Regions from separate parts of the Massilia sp. 01N410 genome, predicted to be linked through region 2. Evidence: predicted binding sites of a transcription regulator. Region 2 holds the regulator's gene; the other holds the start of a gene.

Region 1 (9,690 bases), on a different contig from region 2:
ACCACCACGTCCCTATTATTTGCTGAGTTACCATCATTGAACAACACCAGCGTTGCAGCACCGTTAACCTCAACTCCAGGCTTATTAAAGTTGGTAAGATTATAAGCACCATTGGCGTTGATAACGCTTGTGGTGTTTGCTCGATATGCTTGGCTGTTAGCGAAACCCCAGAAGTTATTATCGGAAAACCCTATGTTCGTTCCGGTAACTCCATTTCCATTCACGTTGACATTTGCATTTGCATTTGGGTCCATGGAATTTGTTGGGCCATGCCAGTAGAGCAGGGAGTTTGTGACCGTGCCGGTCACGCCGCTCACATTGATCGTTCCGGTACCAGTACCTCGCAAACCACCTGTGCCAGCGGTGGTCAGATCGGTATTAAAAAACGTCGTGTAAGGCGTTAGGGCCCCAGCGTGAGCGGGAGAAATGAGTATAGAACAAAAGCTTAGAAGGCCCAGAAATGCCTGCGTCGATCTCATTTTCATGACATTAACCTTTTCGTTAAATGATTTTATTAACAAGGGACTGCGAACACTGGATAGCATAAACCGTGCCAACAGGATTCACCCGTTATAAATCAGCGACTTAGAATTTTGTTCTATAATATTTTTCATTGTCCTTGTAAATTTTCTCGACAGTCTTCGTTCCAGTTACTCGTATCACATATCCCAATCTCTCAAGTCCATCGTTAAAATGATACTGCTTCGGCTTAACGTTGGGAGTGCCTTATCACAGCACCAGCCTATGAGAACTGATCGGATAATATGACATCTCTTCATTCATCGAATAAAATCAAATCCTGCGCCAGTCAATAAAACCCATAAAAATCAATCACTTAAGTTTGCATTAAATTAATATTGCAATAATTCATGAAAAAAATTTAAAATATAGACTTTTATTTTTAGATTTCAATTTAAAAATATTTATTTACTGATGGAATTTCTATTGAAATGCAGGCAGCTTGACCAAGCCCGAAGCCGCTGTCCCGACCTGACCTAAGATGCCCAGTACAGGCGACTGCGCAAGCCGCTAGAAACGTTCCGCATGAGCTAGCATTTTTATATTCATTGGAATCCGCAAACCGGCCCGATATATTGGAAGCGCGGCGCGCACGCCCTGGCGCCCAGCGCTTATTTCACTCGAGGAACAACTGATGGCTCACTTCGACATTGGCGCGATCGTGCGCGACCTGCACGACGCCCGCCAGCAATGGCGCCAGGCCCACCGTCCCGCCGGCGAGGTGCGCGGCATCGAATTTCCTTCGCGCGATGCGCTGGCGGACATCGTCGGCCAGCTCAAGGGCGTGCTGTTTCCCATGCGCCTGGGGCCGCCCGGCCTGCGCCGGGAAAGCGAAGACTTCCACGTCGCCCACGCCCTCGATTCCGCCCTGCACGCCCTGCTGCGCCAGGTCCAGATCGAGCTGCACTACAGCGCCGCGCTGGAGCAGCGCACCGACGGCGACATCGCCAGCCAGGCCATCGACGCCACCCGCGCCTTCGGCGCCGCCCTGCCGCAGGTCCGCATGGAAATCGACAGCGACGTGCTGGCCGCCTACCAGGGAGACCCGGCCGCGCGCAGCGTCGACGAAGTGCTGCTGTGCTATCCCGGCGTGCTGGCGATGATCCACTACCGCCTGGCACACCGCCTGTACGAACTCGGGCTGCCGCTGCTGGCGCGCATCATCTCGGAACTGGCGCATGCCGCCACCGGCATCGACATCCACCCGGGCGCGAAGATCGGTACCGGTTTCTTCATCGACCACGGCACCGGCGTCGTGATCGGCGAGACCGCCGTGATCGGCCAGCGCGTGCGCCTGTACCAGGCCGTCACCCTGGGCGCCAAGCGCTTCCCGACGAATGCCGACGGCAGCCTGCAGAAGGGCCTGCCGCGCCATCCGATCCTGGAAGACGACGTCGTGATCTACGCCGGCGCCACCGTGCTGGGCCGCATCACGATCGGCAAGGGCGCGGTCATCGGCGGAAACGTCTGGCTGACCCACGACGTGGCGCCAGGCGCGCGTGTGGCCCAGGCCGCTTCGCGCGAAGAAGTGTTCGAGACCCTGGGTTTGCCTGGCGATCCGGGCTGATCGTTATTTGGGGTTCTCGACCGTATAACCCTTGGCCTGCAACTCGGCCAGGTAGCTCTTCGGACCGAGCACCTGGCTCATCGACAGCAGCGCGAAGGTGCTCGCATTCTTCGCGAGCGCCCGTTCCGCCGTCTTCATCCATGCCACCCGGCCGCGTTCGCGCATGTCCTGGAAGGCCGGATTAGTCCGCGCGAACGAACCGTTCATCATGGCGTCGTTGCAGGTATCTTCGCGCTCGGCATAATCGAGCTTGCCGATCTCGGCGATGTTGCCGTTGGCCCAGGCATTCGCGCGCAATTTCATCGCATCGATATCGCCTTCGAAACTCTCCAGGGTCTTGGTGAAGCAGGCCACGTCTTCCATCTGCGACTTCTTGAAGTCCTTCAGCGCCTCGCGCGGATGCTCGAGCGTGACCGAGACACCGGTGCTGGTGAGCTTCACGTCGTGCTTCCTGGCGATCTTCTCGATCTGATCGGCGACTTCCCCGCCTTTCGACAGCCCGCTTTTCTTCAGCCCCGCATCCAGCAACTCCTCGGCGGCGAAGAAGGGACGGTAACGCTCGACGCCGTCGTCGCCGCCGATGTATTTCTGCTTCAGCACAGTCCAGCGTCCATAGACATCGGCCGGCAGCAGGTCGTGCAACTCGGCGCCGTCCGGGTTCTTCTTCAGGCCGATCAGCGAAGGCAGCATGCTCAGTCCGCTCATCCAGCCGACCGTGACGCTGACCCCGGGACGCAGCAGCACCTCCTGCGATTGCGCCACCAGGCGTTCGACCCGTACCGAATCCCATTCCATCTTTTGCGGCAGCGGCGAATGCATGGCGAACACCCACATCACGTGGCCATCCTTCGAGACTTTCCAGAGGCCGGGACCAGGACGCTTGCCCGAGACCACGACCGTGGCGGGCGCCGCGTCGAGCTCCTGCCCGGCGGGCGCGGATGCGGGCGGCGGATCGGTCTGCGCCAGCGCGGCGGCGCCGAGCAGGCCCAGGGACAAGACACAGGCAAAGCGTGCGGCAAGCATCGGAGAACCCCTTATTGTTGTGTTGCCAAAGCTTAGCTAACTGGCATCAAGAGGGCTACTCGCGTAACAGCTTGTCACAAAGCATGCATATCTGTCAGTCGGCAGCGGGCGGCTCTTCCGGCTGCCGGTCCAGCAGGCCGTGGGCCAGCTTCAAGCCCTCCACCATGGCCTGGAAGGCTTCGCGCTTGGCGTCCTCGCCCGGCACCCGCAGCACGTAGGAGGGGTGATAGGTGGTGACGATCCAGTGGCCTTCGTGGAAGACCGGCTTGCCCATCGCGTTCTTCAGCGTCACGTTGGCGCTGCGCATGACCGACTTCAGGGCGGTCGCGCCCAGCGCCACGATCACGGCCGGTCTTACCTGGGCCAGTTCCTTGTCGAGCCAGTAGTGGCAAGCCTCGATTTCCTTCTGCGCCGGGGTTTTATGGAGGCGCCGCTTGCCGCGCGGTTCCCACTTGAAGTGCTTGACGGCGTTGGTCACGTAGATGGTCTCGCGGTCGACGCCGGCCGCCTCGCACACGCGGTCGAGCAGCTTGCCGGCGGGCCCGACGAAAGGCTGGCCGGCCAGGTCCTCCTGGTCGCCCGGCTGCTCGCCGACGAACATGATCTTCGCCTTCTTCGGCCCTTCGCCGCCGACGGCCTGGGTGGCGAACTGCCACAACTCGCAGCGCCGGCATTCGTCCAGCTTGGAAGGCTGCTGGCGCTCCGGCTGGGCATCCTCGGGGGCGATCGGGATGGTCGTGCCCTTGCGCTGGCCCACCGCCTCGTACTGGCCGATCTTGCGCGCGCCCATCGCTGCCTCGGAAATCATGTGCGGCACGATTTTGCCTTCTGGCAAATTTTTCCAGCGGTCCGAAGTGATGTGCTGGCGCATCACCTCGACGTTCAGGCGCGCCGGATTGAACACGCTGCGGTAGTAGGTCAGCCACAAGGCTTCCCCTGTGTCTTCGAGGTCGTCGGAGTTCTTCACCAGCGGGCCGGTATTGTGCAGGGTCTGGCCATCCCACAGCACGCTGGCCTCGGGCGTGGCGATCATCCAGCTGACCTTGCCCATGCGGGAAATAAAATGCTCGGCGACCTGGGGCAGCACGTCGTGGCGCGGCTCGTACCAGGCGACGAAGCGCGGTGGCCCGGCCTCAGGCGGACGTTCGCGGAATCGGATATAGGCATGCATGTCGTGTTCCTCGCGGTGCACGGCCTTCACCATCGCATGCAGGCGCGCGCCGTCTTCGTCGGCCGGCGACTGCACCTCGTGCTCGCCCTGCTGCCAGCGCCAGATCACGCGATAGAGAAAGGCCCAGCGGTCCGGCACGCGGCAGCAGGCGGCGCTTTGCAGCATGTCCATCAGCGAGCGCGGAATGCTCGGCGCGCCGTGTTTCGGCCCGTAGCGCGCTTGGTCCGATGCGGGCGGCGGCAAGTCGGAAGGATTATGCGGCTGCTCGGCCGTGGGCGGCGCACCCGAGAACAGGTCGCCGCCGGCGTAGGGCGTGCTCCAGGTAAGCAGCTCCGGCGGCACGTCGTGGACCAGCAGCTCGCGCGCCGCCTCGCGCCATTCGGCGAAGGTCTCGACCAGCAGCGGCTGGCCCGCACGCTGTCGGTCGATCGCGCTCATGCCGCCTGCAGCTCCGGCCACAGCTTCATCTGCTGCGGGGCGTCGGCCATGTTCCGCCGCAGCAGTTCGGAGGACGCCGCGTCTTGCGCCGGCTTGTAGTCGGCGGTGACCACGAAGGGCGCCAGCTTCTTCAGGCTGCAGCGCAGGCGCGACAGATCCTCCCAGCGGATCCGGCGCAGGCGGCGCAGGTCGATGAGCCGTTTGGCCGAACGCAGGCCGATGCCGGGTACGCGCGCGATCATGGCTTCGTCGGCGCGGTTCAGGTCGAGCGGGAAGCGCTCGCGGTTGCCGAGCGCCCAGGCCAGCTTGGGGTCGATGTCGAGCGCCAGGTTGCCCGCCTGCGGCATCAGTTCGCCGGCCGTGAAGCCATAGCCGCGCAACAGGAAATCGGCCTGGTAGAGGCGGTGCTCGCGCAACAGCGGCGGCGGCGCGGACGGCACGCTGGACGGGCTCTGCGGGATCGGGCTGAAGGCCGAGTAGTAGACCCGCTTGAGCTTGTAGCTGCCGTACAGGGTCTGGGCCGTGTTCAGGATGGTCTGGTCGTCGCTGGCGTCGGCGCCGACGATCATCTGGGTGCTCTGCCCGGCCGGCGCGAAGACTGGCGCCTTCGGGTGCTCGTCCTTCTCGTCGAGCCTGGTGCGGATGGCGCCCATCGCCAGCTTGATCGTGTGGACGTTCTTTTCCGGCGCCAGGCGGGAGACGCTGTCCTGGGTCGGCAGCTCGATGTTGACCGACAGCCGGTCGGCGTACTTGCCGGCCAGCTCGATCAGGCGCGGGTCGGCATCCGGAATCGTCTTCAGGTGGATGTAGCCGCGGAACTTGTGCTCCTCGCGCAGACGCCGCGCGACCTCGACCAGCTGCTCCATCGTGTAGTCGCTGGACTGGATGATGCCCGAGCTGAGGAACAGCCCGTCGATGTAGTTGCGGAGGTAAAAATCCTGGGTCAGCTTGACCACTTCGTCGACCGCGAAGCGGGCCCGCGGCACGTTCGAGCTGCGGCGATTCACGCAATACTGGCAGTCGTAGATGCAGAAGTTGGTCAGCAGGATCTTCAGCAGCGATACGCAGCGTCCGTCCGGCGTGTAGCTGTGGCAGATACCCATGCCGTTGGTGGCGCCCAGGCCGTCCTTGTCGGCCGAATCCCGCTTGGGCGCGCCGCTGCTGGCGCAGGAGGCGTCGTATTTGGCGGCATCGGCCAGGATCTCGAGCTTGTCTTTGAGTTCCATTGTGCAGTAAATACTGTATGGATGAACAGTATACCGCAGTTCATGCCGGTGCGGCGGTGCGTGGACGCACGCTTGCCACGGGCGCGTCTTCATCGGTTTGCAACATGATCAAACTATGATAGTTTGCAATTGTTTTTGACGAATCTGATTATTGATGTCTGTCCAATTCCGCAATAACGTCCACGTCGCCGGCGCCGGCCACGCGACCCTGGTGTTCGCCCACGGCTTCGGCTGCGACCAGACCATGTGGCGCTTCCTCGTCCCCGCCTATGAAGGGCGATTCCGCACCATCCTGTATGACCTGACCGGCAGCGGCGATTCCGACCGCACGGCCTATGACCGAGCAAGGCATGGAAGCCTGCATGGCCATGCCGACGATTTGCTGGAAATACTGACCGCCTGCGCGGCCGGGCCGGTGGTCTTCGTCGGCCATTCGGTCAGCGCCACGATCGGCATGCTGGCGGCGATCAAGGCGCCGGAGCGCTTCGCTGCGCAAGTCATGGTGGGACCGTCGCCCTGCTACATCAACGACGGCGATTATGTGGGCGGCTTCAGCCGCGAGGATATGGACAACCTGCTGGCGTCGATGGACGACGATTTCCCGAGCTGGTCACGGCGCATGGCGCCCATGCTGATCGGGGCGAAGCGGCCGGCGCTGACCGCGGAGCTGATGGCCAGCTTCATGCGCAACGACCAGGGCATTGCCCGCCATTTCGCCCGCGTGACCTTCCTGTCCGACCACCGCGCCGACCTGGCTCGTTCGACCGTGCCGTCGCTGATCCTGGAATGCAGCGACGATCCGCTCGTCCCGCGTGAGGTCGGCCACTATCTGCTGCGCCACCTGCCGAACAGCAGCCTGGACGTCATCGACGACGAAGGCCACTGTCCGCACATCAGCGAGCCGACCGCCAGTTCCCGGGCGATCGATGCCTTCCTGGCGCGGACGCTCGGCTGAGCGCTCAGCGGACCGGCTTGCCGTCCGCGTCCAGCACGGTCACCTCGCCCCAGCCCAGCTTGCGGATACCCGGCTCGACCTTGCGCAGGTCGCCGATCACCAGCCACACGACTTCGTCCGGATGCACGTAGCGCGCGCCGGCGCCGGCCAGCTGCTTGTCGCTCAGCGAGCGCATGCCGCCGGCGTAGCGGTTCCAGTAATCGTCCGGCAGGCCGAGGTTGATGCTGGTGATGGCCGCGCCTTCGAGCGCATCCAGGGTGGCGAAGCGGCCCGGCAGGCGCGAGGTCACGTTGCGCATCACGCTGTCGAATTCCTCGCCGGCGATCGGACGCTGGCCGGCGATGTCGCGGATCTCCTTCGACACTTCCTGCATCGCCTCGACCGTCTTGTCGGTCTGCACCGGCGCGATCGTCAGGAAGCTGCGCTGGCCGCGCATGTCGATCATGCGGGCGGTGGTGCCGTAGCTCCAGTGCTTGTCGAGGCGCAGGTTGCGGTTCAGGCGCGAGGTCGCCATGCCGCCGAAGTCGTGCATGACGGCCTGGATCGCCAGTTCGTCCGGCTGGCCGGACGGCAGCGAGACGTGGGCGGCGACGATGGTCGACTGCGGCGCCTCCGGCTTGTCGATCAGGTAGATGCGCTTGCCCGCGGTGGCCGGCACGCTCGGCACCTGCTTGGCGGGGGCGCTGCCGGCCTGCCATTTGCCGAAGCTCGACTCCAGCGCCGGCATCAACTTTTCGAGGGTGGTGTCGCCGGCCACGACCAGGGTCGCGCTGCCCGGACGGAACCAGGCGTCATGCCAGCGCGCGACGTCGTCGCGGCTGATGGTCCGGGTGCTGGCTTCGGTGCCGGAAGCCGGACGGCCGTAGGCATGGCCCGCGCCGTACAGGATGCCCGGGATCACGCGCACCGCGAGGGCGCTCGGCTGGGCCTTCTCCTGCCCCACCTGGGCCAGGCGGCGCTGCTTGGCCAGCTCGACCTGGTCCTGCGGGAAGGTGGCGCCGAGGGCGGCGTCGGCCATCAGCGCCAGCGACGGCGCCAGGTTGGCGCTGGTCGCCTTCAGGCGCACCACCGACTGGTCCTGGGAGGTGCCGGTGCTGATGTCGGCGCCCAGCGATTCCAATGCGTCGGATAACTGGAACGCGTTGCGCGCCTTGGTCCCCTTGTCGATCAGGCCGAGGCTCAGCGACGCCAGGCCTTCCTTGCCGACCGGGTCGGCGGCGGCGCCGGCATCCAGCACCAGCGCGGCGTTGACGATCGGCGCGCCATGGCGCTCCAGCAGCACGACCTTCAGGCCGTTCTTGAGCTGGGCGCGCTGCATGGCCGGGAAGCTGACGTCGGGCGCCTGGCCGAGGGCCGGCAACTGCTTGCGGTCGAAGCCGGATTTGACGGCCGCCAGTTTCGGATAAGGCTTGACCGTCATCGTGTAATGATGCCCGCTGAGCCAGCGCTTGCCGGCCGCCTTCACGTCCGCCGGGGTGGCGCTGGCCATCTGCTCCAGGCGGGTCAGGTAGGCGTCCGGGCTGCCGCCATAGGTCATGCTCTCGGCCAGCACGTCGGCGCGGCCGCCGAAGCCGCCCAGGCGCTCCAGGCTGCGCGAGAAGTCGGCCAGCTCGCGGGTCTTCACGCGCGCCAGTTCCTCGCTCGTCGGGCCCTTTTCCAGCAGTTCGCCCACGATGCGGTCGATTTCGCGTTCCGCATCGAGCTGGTCGGCGCCGTTCTTGAGCGTGACCGTGATGCCGAAGGTGCCGCCCAGTTCACTGTCCTGCATGCCGGCCGACACGCCGGTGGCGATGCCCTTCTCGTACACCAGGCGCTTGTCCAGGCGCGCGCTCTTCGAGCCGGCCAGCACGTCGGCCAGCAGTTGCAGGCGCGCCACATCCGCATCCTTCCAGGCGGCGGCGTGCCAGCGGCGGTAGACCCGCACCTGCGGCACCTGGTCTTCCATCTCGTCGCGGATGTCGCGGTCGAGCACAGGGATCCAGGCTTCAAGGCGCGGCAGCGGCGGTCCCGGCGGCAGCGCGCCGAAGTACTTGTTCACCAGCTCGAGCGCGCGCTCGGGCGTGATGTCGCCGGCCAGCGACAGCACCGCGTTGTTCGGGCCGTAGTAGGTGCGGTACCACTCGCGGATGTCTTCCAGCGAAGCGGCGTTGAGGTCGTCCATGCTGCCGATCGTGGTCCACGAATACGGGTGCGAGTACGGGTACATCTTGGCCGCGAATTCGTAGCGCACCTTGCCGTAGGGCTGGTTGTCGCCTTGTCTCTTCTCGTTCTGCACCACGCCGCGCTCGCGCTCGAGCATGGCCTGCGAGATGTAATTGCCGAGGAAGCCCATGCGGTCCGATTCCAGGAACAGCGTGCGCTCCAGTGCCGAGGTCGGGACGTCCTCGAAGAAGTTGGTGCGGTCGGTGTTGGTGGTGCCGTTGCGGTTGTTGGCGCCGAGGTCGTCCATCGCCTCGCGGAAGCCGTGCGGGTAGTTCTCGGAACCGTTGAAGAAGAAGTGCTCGAACAGGTGGGCGAAGCCGGTCTTGCCGCGCTTCTCGTTGCGCGAGCCGACGTGGTACCAGACGTTTACGCTCACCACCGGCACGCTGTGGTCTTCATGCACCAGCAGGGTCAGGCCGTTCGGCAGCACAAACTTCTTGTAGGCGATGCTGTAGGCCTTGCGGTCGAAGCCCGAGGGCGCGGATTTGGAAGCGGTGGCGGTGGCGGTGGCGGTGGCATTGGCGGCGAGTGCCGGCGCGGAAGCAAGCGCGGCCAGGCCGAGCGCGAGCACGATCTGTTTTAATTTCAT
Region 2 (9,690 bases):
TAAAACAGCCTGTAGCTGCCGGTGGTGGGCACGCCCGGCCAGGCCAGGGTGGTGGCCGACAGCCAGTGGGCGCTGGCGAAGGCCAGGCTGCCGTAGCTGAGGGCCGGCCGGCTGGCGTAGACGGTGCAGTCGCCTTCCAGCATCCAGATCTCCTGGCCCTTGCTGGACACATCCGCGTTCAGGTCCGCGTGCTGGTCAGCGCCGCAATTCTTGGTGCCGCCGCCGTCGGTGACCAGGAACCAGATCGCGCTTTTGCCGGCGGCCAGCGGGATGTCGACGTAGCCGCCGAAGCCGTCCGTGCCGGTGAACATGAAGCGGTCCGTGATCCAGGCCGAGCTGGGCTGCTGCGGGCCGTCCCAGGAATACACGCCCCACTGGGCGGTGCCGTTCTGCACGCGGTGGAAGTGCATGCGGATGCTGCCCGGCGCGACCGCCGGGGCCGCAGCGGGCGCCGCGGCCAGCAGGCGGGTGCCCGAGCCGGCGCCCTGCTGGACTGCGCTGCCGCTGTCGCCGGCACCGCATCCGGCGAGTAGCGCGGAAATGCAAACGGCTGCAGCAAAGTGCAGCCGTGAAGTCAAACTACGTCCTGGTAGCATATCGTCCCCTGTGTTGTTATCGGTAGCAAAAGCCACTATGTAATATTACTACTAGCGATAGCAAAAAAGACAAGGACGTTTGTTGCGTGGCGTGCACAAGCAAAAAGGGCGGGATTCGCATCCCGCCCTTCTCATCCGAAGCGATTATCGCGTTACAGGACGTGGGTACCGATCCACCAGGCAATCGCAGCCATGAAGGCCGAGGCCGGGATCGTGAAGACCCATGCCCACACGATGTTGCCGGCCACGCCCCAGCGCACCGCCGACGCCTTCTGCGCCGAGCCGACGCCGACGATGGCGCCGGTGATGGTATGGGTAGTCGACACCGGCACGCCGATCGCGCTGGCCAGGAACAGGGTGATGGCGCCGCCCGATTCGGCGCAGAAGCCGCCGACGGGTTTGAGCTTGGTGATCTTCTGGCCCATGGTCTTGACGATGCGCCAGCCGCCGAACAGGGTGCCCAGCGAGATCGCCGTGTAGCAGGAGATGATCACCCACAGCGGCGGCACCGTGTCGCTGGCCTGCGAGACGCCGGCCGCGATCAGCAGCATCCAGATGATGCCGATGGTCTTCTGGGCGTCGTTGCCGCCGTGGCCCAGGCTGTAGGCCGCGGCCGAGACCAGCTGCAGGCGGCGGAACCAGGTGTCGACCTTGCGCGGCGGGGTCTTCACGAAGATCCAGGACACCGCCAGCATCACGATCGAACCGAGCAGGAAGCCCAGCAGCGGCGACAGGATGATCCAGGTCACGGTCTTGAGCAGGCCGCCGCCGACCAGGGCGCCGGTGCCCGACTTAGCCACCGCCGCGCCCACCAGGCCGCCGATCAGGGCGTGCGAGGACGAGGACGGGATGCCGTAGTACCAGGTGACCACGTTCCAGACGATCGCGCCGACCAGGGCGCCAAACACCACGTACTGGTCGACGATGTGCGGATCGACGGTCCCCTTGCCCACCGTGGACGCGACGTGCACGCCGACGGTGAAGATGGCGACGAAGTTGAACAGCGCGGACATGGCGACCGCGGTCTGGGGTTTCAGCACCCCGGTCGACACCACCGTCGCGATCGCGTTGGCGGCATCGTGGAAACCATTCATGAAGTCGAAGACCAGCGCTAGAAAGATGAGCAGGCCCAGCACGTAGACGCTGATTAAAAGATGATCCATATTGTTTTTATTGTTCTGGTCTTACGCGTTTTCGACGATGATGCCTTCGATGATGTTGGCGACATCCTCGCAGCGGTCGGTGACGGTTTCCAGGATCTCGTAGATGGCCTTCATCTTGATCAGGTTGCGCACGTCCGGCTCGTCGCGGAACAGCTTGGACATCGCCGCGCGCATCACGTGGTCGGCGTCCGATTCCAGGCGGTCGATCTCTTCGCAGATCGCGACCATCTTCTGGGCGTTGTCCATGTTGTGCAGCATGCCGACGGCCTGCTGGACCTTTTCGCAGCAGGCCAGGCACAGCTCGGCCAGGCGCTTGGCTTCCGGCGTCACGGCGTGCAGGTCGTACAGCGAGATGGTCTGGGCGGCGTCCTCCATCATGTCGAGGATGTCGTCCATGCGGGTGATCAGCTTGTGGATGTCGTCACGGTCCAGCGGGGTGATGAAGGTCTTGTGCAGCAGGTCGACGCAAGCGTAGGTGATCTTGTCCGCCTGTTTTTCGATGCTCTCCACAGCGTGGGTGCGGTTTTCCAGGTCGTCGAAGTTGGTCATCAGGCCGACCATTTCTTGTGCGCCCTTCACGCACAGGGCCGCGTGCTGGTTGAAGAGGTCGAAAAATTTGCCCTCAGTGGGCATCAGGCGTCCAAACATAGGTTCTCCGTTGTAAATCTCTTGGAACTTCTTTAAAGGCCGCGGAGGGATCAGAGCCCGGTGTTGCTTTTAAAAGGGCTCTGACCCCGGTGTTAAGCCGCGACAGTTTTTGTATCGGCTTAATCGCCCTGATAAATGCTAAGGCTGCCGCTGTAATTCCCGAACTTGGTATACATACCCATCCAGGTCAGTCGCACCGCCCCGATCGGGCCGTTACGCTGTTTGCCGATAATGATCTCGGCGGTACCTTTATCGGGCGAGTCCGGGTTATAGACTTCGTCGCGGTACAGGAAGATGATGACGTCCGCGTCCTGCTCGATAGCGCCCGATTCGCGCAGGTCGGACATGACCGGGCGCTTGTTCGGGCGTTGTTCCAGCGACCGGTTCAGCTGGGACAACGCGATCACCGGACAGCCCAGCTCCTTGGCCAGGCCCTTCAGGCTACGCGAAATTTCCGAAATTTCCGAAGCCCGGTTGTCGCCCGGCTTGGAACCCTGCATCAGCTGCAGGTAGTCGACGATGATCAGGCCGAGCTTGCCACATTGGCGGGCCAGGCGGCGCGCGCGGGCGCGCATTTCGATCGGGTTCAGCGCCGGCGTCTCGTCGATGAAGATCTGGGCGTCGTTCATCTTCTGGATCGCGTGCGTCAGGCGCGGCCAGTCCTCGTCGATCAGCTTGCCGGTACGCAGGCGGTGCTGGTCGAGCTGGCCGATCGAGCCGAGCATACGCATGGCGAGCTGGGTGCCGCCCATCTCCATCGAGAAGATCGCGACCGGCAGGCCGGCCTCGACCGCGACGGCTTCGCCGATGTTGACCGAGAATGCCGTTTTACCCATCGACGGACGGCCGGCGACGATCACCAGGTCGCCCGGCTGCAGGCCGGAAGTCATCTTGTCGAGGTCGATGAAGCCGGTCGGGACGCCGGTGATCTCGCCCTGGTTTTCGCGCGAGTAGAGTTCGTCGATGCGCTCGACCACCTGGGTCAGCAGCGGCTGCACAGGCAGCCAGCCCTGGGCGCCGCGGGCGCCCTGCTCGGCGATCGCGAAGATGCGCGATTCGGCTTCGTCGAGGATCTGCTTGACCTCGGCGCCCTGGGGATTGAAGGCCTTGGCCGAGACTTCGTCGGCGACGGTGATGAGTTGGCGCAGCACGCCGCGGTCGCGGACGATCTCGGCGTAACGGCGGATGTTGGCAGCGGATGGCGTATTTTGCGCCATCGCATTGAGGTACTGCAGCCCGCCCACTTCCTCGGCCTTGCCGAGCTGGACGAGCGATTCGTACACGGTGATCACGTCGGCAGGTTTGCCAGCATTGATCAGGCGGACCATCTGTTCGAAGATGATCCGGTGGTCGTAGCGGTAAAAGTCCTCCGCATGCATGAAATCGGCAATGCGGTCCCACGCCGCGTTATCGCGCAGCAGGCCGCCGATGACGGACTGTTCTGCTTCGATGGAATGCGGGGGAATGCGGAGCGACTCGATCTGCGGGTCTGCTGGGGTGTTCATGGCCGACATTATACCTTTTCCGCATCGCCGGCTGAAATGATTGGTGATTTTCCAAGCATAAAAAAAGCCGGGCAAGCCCGGCTTTTTTCATTCCTGCAACAGATGTTGCTGGATTATTTAGGCAGCTTCGCCCACGACTGCAACGGTCACGTCGACGACGACGTCGGTGTGCAGTGCGACGGCAACCGGGTGCTCGCCGGTGGTCTTCAGCGGGCCGGTCGGCATGCGCACGTTGGCCTTTTCGACGGCGAAACCTTGCTTGCTCAGGGCTTCAGCGATGTCGAAGTTGGTCACGGAACCGAACAGACGGCCGTCCACGCCAGCTTTCTGGGCGATGGTGATGGTCATGCCGTTCAGCTTGTCGCCCTGGCCTTGAGCGGCTGCCAGTTTCTCGGCGGCTGCTTTTTCCAGTTCGGCGCGCTTGACTTCGAACTCGGCCACGGCCGATTCGGTTGCACGGCGGGCTTTCTTTTGCGGGATCAGGAAGTTACGTGCGTAACCGTCCTTGACCTTGACGACGTCGCCCAAGTTGCCGACGTTGACGACTTTTTCCAGCAGGATGACTTGCATATTATTCTCCAGTATACGTGTCGTGACCGACGATTAAGCGTTGTGCAGGTCGGTGTACGGCAGCAGGGCCAGGTAGCGGGCGCGCTTGATGGCGGTGTCCACTTGGCGCTGGTAGTGCGCCTTGGTACCGGTCAGGCGTGCCGGCATGATCTTGCCGTTTTCCTGGACGAAATCCTTCAGGGTGTCGACGTCTTTGTAGTCAACCTGTTCCACGCCTGCAGCGGTGAAGCGGCAGAACTTCTTGCGCTTGAACAGCGGGTTCTGCTGTTTACGCTTCAGTTTTTCCTTGGCTTTGTTTTTGTCGAACTTTTTACCGAATGCCATTTTAGGCTCCTGTATCTATCTAAATGAAATCAATGATGTGAAACACCAGGGCTTTGCTGTTGCGGTTCTTCCTGGCCATGAACCCTCGAAACTCGTAGACGGCACCGAGTTCGGCGTCGGCAAATCGCTTCGAAACATCGCCCGCGGCCAGCGCGGTGATCTCGAATTCGACCTGCCTGGCAATCCCTGCTTCCACCTGCTGCGATCCATGTTGCAGGATGCCGCTGACGATGGGGATGCCGGCCGGGGTGTAGCGCAGGGCATCGCGTTCCGCGATGCTTGCGACCAGCAACAGCTCGTTCACTGCCCTTGCGCGCTTCTTTCTTAAGATTAAGAATTAAGCGGCTGCGGCCGGAGCAGCTGCCTGCTCGGCGCGATGGCTCTTGGCTGCGTCTTCGCGCTGCACCGATTTCATCATCGGCGACGGCGCGGTTTCGGCCTTCTTCATCTTGACGGTCAGGTGACGCAGCACGGCATCATTGAATTTGAATGCGGTTTCCAGCTCGACCAGGGTCTCGTTGTCGCACTCGATGTTCATGCAGATGTAGTGTGCCTTCGGCAGCTTCTGGATCTGGTAAGCCATTTGACGGCGGCCCCAGTCTTCGACGCGGTGGATGTTACCGCCGCGCGAGGTGACCGTGGTCTTGTAGCGCTCGATCATCGCCGGAACCTGCTCGCTCTGGTCCGGGTGGACGATAAACACGATTTCATAATGACGCATGCAACACTCCTTAAGGACGTTTAAACAAATGCCCACCTCGGCGTCAAGACGAGTGTGGGAAGGGAAAGCCCGACATTATAACCGCAAAAACGTCAAGAGCTCAATCGCCATTTCGAGGCCGCGTTGGCGGCCCGGCTTGCCTACCGAGCATCGGCTGTGCCCGGCAGGCAAAAAAAACCGGCAAATCGCACGGATTCCCCTTGCGCCCGGCGCAATACTGTACAAAAATACAGGGTATCGGGTTCGCCCCGCACTACCGCTCACCTACGAATTAATCTTTGACATGCTCAAGCTCACCGCACGGCAAGAACAGATCCTCAACCTGATCAAGGAAGCGATCGACAACACCGGTTTCCCGCCGACCCGCGCCGAAATCGCGCAGGAGCTGGGCTTCCGCTCGGCCAATGCGGCCGAGGAACACCTGCAGGCCCTGGCGCGCAAGGGCGCGATCGAAATCTCCCCCGGCACCTCGCGCGGCATCCGCCTGGTCGGCGCCGCAGCCGAACCCGCTCCGGCACCGGCAGTCCCGGCCGCCCTGCTGATGTCGCTGCCGCTGGTCGGCCGCGTCGCCGCCGGTTCGCCGATCCTGGCCCAGGAACACGTCGAGGCCACCTACTCGGTCGACCCGGCCATGTTTTCGAGCAAGCCCGACTTCCTGCTGAAGGTCAAGGGCTGGTCGATGCGCGACGCCGGCATCTGCGACGGCGACTTCCTGGCCGTCAAGAAAGTGGATTCGGCAAAGAACGGCCAGATCGTGGTCGCCCGCATCGGCGACGAAGTCACCGTCAAGCGCTACCGCAAGAGCGGCGGCACCATCGAACTGCTGCCGGAAAACCCGGACTTCTCCGTCATCACGGTCGATCCGCACACCGACGAGTTCGCGCTCGAAGGCCTGGCCGTCGGCCTGCTGCGCTCTTGGCACTGAGCTGGCACTAAGCCGGCACCGAGCCGGCACTAATTTTTGCCACTTGGCAAAATAAACGCCCCGCCCGGCTTGCGCCTGCGGGGCGTTTCTCATTCGGCGGACGGCTTACTTCGTGCCTGCGCCGTTATAGTTGTTCTTGCGCGCTTCCAGGTCCTTCTCGCGTTCGGGCGTCGGCCCGCTCTTGACGATCTCGTTGTGCTGGCTGACATAGGCGTCGGTGGCGTCGCGCCAGACAGTGAAGTCGGCCACGACCATCTTGGCGCTGATCCTGGCGTCTTCCGACAGCCCCTCCTGCACCGCGTCCAGGTGCTTGCTTGCCGTCTCGTATTCGGCCTTGGTCATCAGTTTACGGATGTCCTCGGGAATACGCTTGCTCAGCGGGGTGACCGCATTCAGGTGCTCGGCATAGCGGTTGTAGCAATCCTGCCAGGTCTTCATCTTCGCGCTGTAGCGGTCGATCTCCTCGGTCTGGCGCGACACCGCCGGGAAGCGCGGCGCCGGGCAGCGGTACTCGTCGGTACGGACATCCGAGCCGTCGTATTTCGTCATCCAGTAGTCGATGTCGGCGCGGCGGACCTCGCGCTGCTTCATCATCTCGAGCGAGGCGATGGCGACGGCATTGCCTTTGGCCGCCGCCTTGCGGAACCAGGCGGTGGCCTTGTCCATGTCGATGGCGCCGGCTTCGCCGTAAAAATACATTTCGCCCAGGTGCTGCTGGGCCGTGACGTTGCCGGCATTGGCCAGCCTGGTGTACTTCTGCAGGGCTTCTGGATAAGCCTTCTTGGCGAACAGGGCGTCGGCATCGGCCAGCTCGTCGGCACGGACGGAGCCGGCCGCCAGCAATGCGACGCATAACAGGAGAGTCTTCATGGAAAAGAGCTGTGAAGCAGGGCTGTGAAAAAGAAATTTATCATACCCCCACAGCCCTGCCAGCTCAACAATCCTTACTTGTTGCCGCCCCACGAACGCTGCGGACGCGGCGCCTGCTCCCCCATTTTACGCAGGTAGGAATCATTGGCTTCCCGTGCGTGCTGTTGCTCGTCGTTATGGCGGCGCTTGTCGTCCTCGGTCCTGGCGTTCGCCTCGTTGACAAACTTTTCGGTGGCCGCGTACCAGGCGTCACGGTCGCCGGCAAAGGCCAGCGCCTCGGCCTGGCGGCGCATGGCGGCGCCCGTCAGGGCATCGTTGACGCGGCCGGCCGCCTGCTCGGCCTCACGCGGACTCATCAACTTGAAGACGTCGGGCGGGATACGTTTGCTGCCTTGCGGCGCCTGCTTCACGTTGGCGACGAAATCGTTGTGGCAGGTTTCCCACTGGGCGATCTCGGCCTGGATGCGGTTAATTTCCTCATTGGTCCTGGAGACCACCGGAAGCTTCGGTATCGGGCAGGCAAACTTGCCCGATACCAGCTCCTCGCCCTTGTAGCCGCCGGTCCAGTAAGCCAGGTCGGCGGCGCGCTCCTCGCGCTGCTTCAGGATCGCCAAGGTCTCCTTCGCGCCGCCATGCCCGCCGGTGGCGGCCTTCTGCAGCCAGGCCTGCGACTTGCCCAGGTCGGGCGCGGTGCCGTTGCCATGCCAGTACATCTCGCCCAGGCGGAACTGCGCCTCGGCATTGCCGGCGTTCGCCAGCTTCGTCAAGATCGGCAAGGCCTTGTCGTATTCCTTCGCGCGCAAGGACTTTTCGGCATCGCCCAGATCGTCGGCCCGCGCCATCCCGGCGGCCAGCATCAGCACCGCAAATGCAAGTCGTTTCATCGTCGCTCCCGATACAAGCCTTATTTGCCGGTCGACGCGGGCTGGGCAAAGGTCGCGCCCTGCGTGACCCTGCGGTTGTATTCGTTGCTGGCATCGGCCGCGCGCCGGTTCTCGACGTCGAGCTGGCGCTTGTTCGCCTCGCTCTTGGCATTCGATTCCGCCACGAAGGACTGGGTTGCCGTGTACCAGGCGTCGCGCTCCGAGGTGAAATTCAGCGCCTCGGCCTGGCGGCGGCTGATCACGGCCACCGTGACGTCATCGATGCGGGAGGCGGCCTGCTCGGCTTCGTGCGGGCTCATCAGCTTGAGGATGTCGGCCGGGATGCGCTTGACGCCCGGCGGCGCCTGGTTCACGCCGGCCACGAAGTCGTTGTAGCAGGTTTCCCATTGCGCGATCGCGGTGCTGACCCGGTTGATGTCCTCATTGGTCTTCGACACCTGCGGGATCTTCGGCATCGGGCAGGCGTACTTGCCCGTCACCAGGTCATCGCCCTTGTAGCCGGTCCAGTAAGCCAGGTCGCCGGCACGCTGTTCGCGCTCCTTGAGGACCGCCAGCGACTCCTTCGCGCCGCCATGGCCGGACGCTGCGGCCTTCTGCAGCCAGGCCTGCGACTTGCCCATGTCGACCGCGGTGCCGTCGCCATACCAGTACATTTCGCCCAGGCGGAACTGCGCTTCGGCATTGCCGGCGTTCGCCAGCTTCGTGTAGATCGGCAAGGCCTTGCCGTATTCCTTGGCGCGCAAGGCTTTTTCGGCATCGCCGAGATCGTCGGCCCAGGCCATCCCGGCGGCCAGCATCAGCACCGCAAATGCAAGTCGTTTCATCGTCTCTCTCCACATGATTGGTGAGAGCGATCATAGACTTGCCTTTGTTTTATGACAATTCGCTATGGATAAAACGCCGTGTTCAGTCGGCCAGCGCGTTGCCGAAGTCGGCCAGCAGGTCCGCCGTATCCTCGATGCCCACCGACACCCGGATCAGGGATTCGGCGATGCCCATGCTGGCGCGGCGCTCCGGCCCCATCTCGAAGAAGATCGTGTGCGCGACCGGGATGACCAGGGTGCGGGTGTCGCCCAGGTTGCTGGCCGGGATCGCGATCTGCAGGCGGTTCAGGTAGTCGAAGCAGTCGATGCCCTCCTTCAGCTCGAAGCTGAACAGCGAGCCGTAGGCACGGAACAGGCTGGTAGCGATGCCGTGCTGCGGGTGCGAAGGCAGGCCCGGGTAGTGGACGGCGGCGACGCGCTGGTCGGCTTCCAGCATCTTCGCCAGCGCCAGCGCGTTGGCGCAGGTGCGGTCCATGCGCAGGGCCAGGGTCTCGGCGCCGACGGCGATGTGGTGGGCGGCCTCCGGCGCCAGCGAGGCGCCGAAGTCGCGCAGCGATTTGGCGCGCAGCTGGGCCATACCCTGGGCCTTGGCCGGCTGCTTGCGGAAGTTCGGCGCGATGTTCGGATAGGCGCTCCAGTCGTACAGGCCGGTGTCCGTCA

The links. The regulator LexA, encoded in region 2, represses DNA repair genes until DNA is damaged. The targets are predictions, from matches to a motif close to ACTGTATNNNNATACAGT.
Region 1: AC1DOP_RS13035 (putative DNA modification/repair radical SAM protein) is a predicted target of LexA. The motif match lies at 5,957-5,974, and genes of this name have one in related genera.

What each region holds. Positions count from the first base shown of each region.
Region 1 covers NZ_JBFTRV010000008.1:65,590-75,279, forward strand. Annotated here, with positions in the region: gene AC1DOP_RS13015 (PEP-CTERM sorting domain-containing protein) at 1-485, opposite strand, end outside; gene epsC (serine O-acetyltransferase EpsC) at 1,154-2,086, shown strand; gene AC1DOP_RS13025 (TraB/GumN family protein) at 2,090-3,109, opposite strand; gene AC1DOP_RS13030 (UdgX family uracil-DNA binding protein) at 3,204-4,718, opposite strand; gene AC1DOP_RS13035 (putative DNA modification/repair radical SAM protein) at 4,715-5,944, opposite strand; gene AC1DOP_RS13040 (alpha/beta fold hydrolase) at 6,099-6,899, shown strand; gene AC1DOP_RS13045 (M16 family metallopeptidase) at 6,904-9,690, opposite strand.
Region 2 covers NZ_JBFTRV010000017.1:130,819-140,508, reverse strand. Annotated here, with positions in the region: gene pulA (pullulanase-type alpha-1,6-glucosidase) at 1-578, opposite strand, end outside; gene AC1DOP_RS20945 (inorganic phosphate transporter) at 749-1,759, opposite strand; gene AC1DOP_RS20940 (DUF47 domain-containing protein) at 1,781-2,407, opposite strand; gene AC1DOP_RS20935 (replicative DNA helicase) at 2,527-3,912, opposite strand; gene rplI (50S ribosomal protein L9) at 4,030-4,482, opposite strand; gene rpsR (30S ribosomal protein S18) at 4,516-4,806, opposite strand; gene priB (primosomal replication protein N) at 4,826-5,110, opposite strand; gene rpsF (30S ribosomal protein S6) at 5,144-5,527, opposite strand; gene lexA (transcriptional repressor LexA) at 5,811-6,452, shown strand; gene AC1DOP_RS20905 (tetratricopeptide repeat protein) at 6,558-7,322, opposite strand; gene AC1DOP_RS20900 (tetratricopeptide repeat protein) at 7,397-8,206, opposite strand; gene AC1DOP_RS20895 (tetratricopeptide repeat protein) at 8,227-9,030, opposite strand; gene AC1DOP_RS20890 (cystathionine gamma-synthase family protein) at 9,113-9,690, opposite strand, start outside.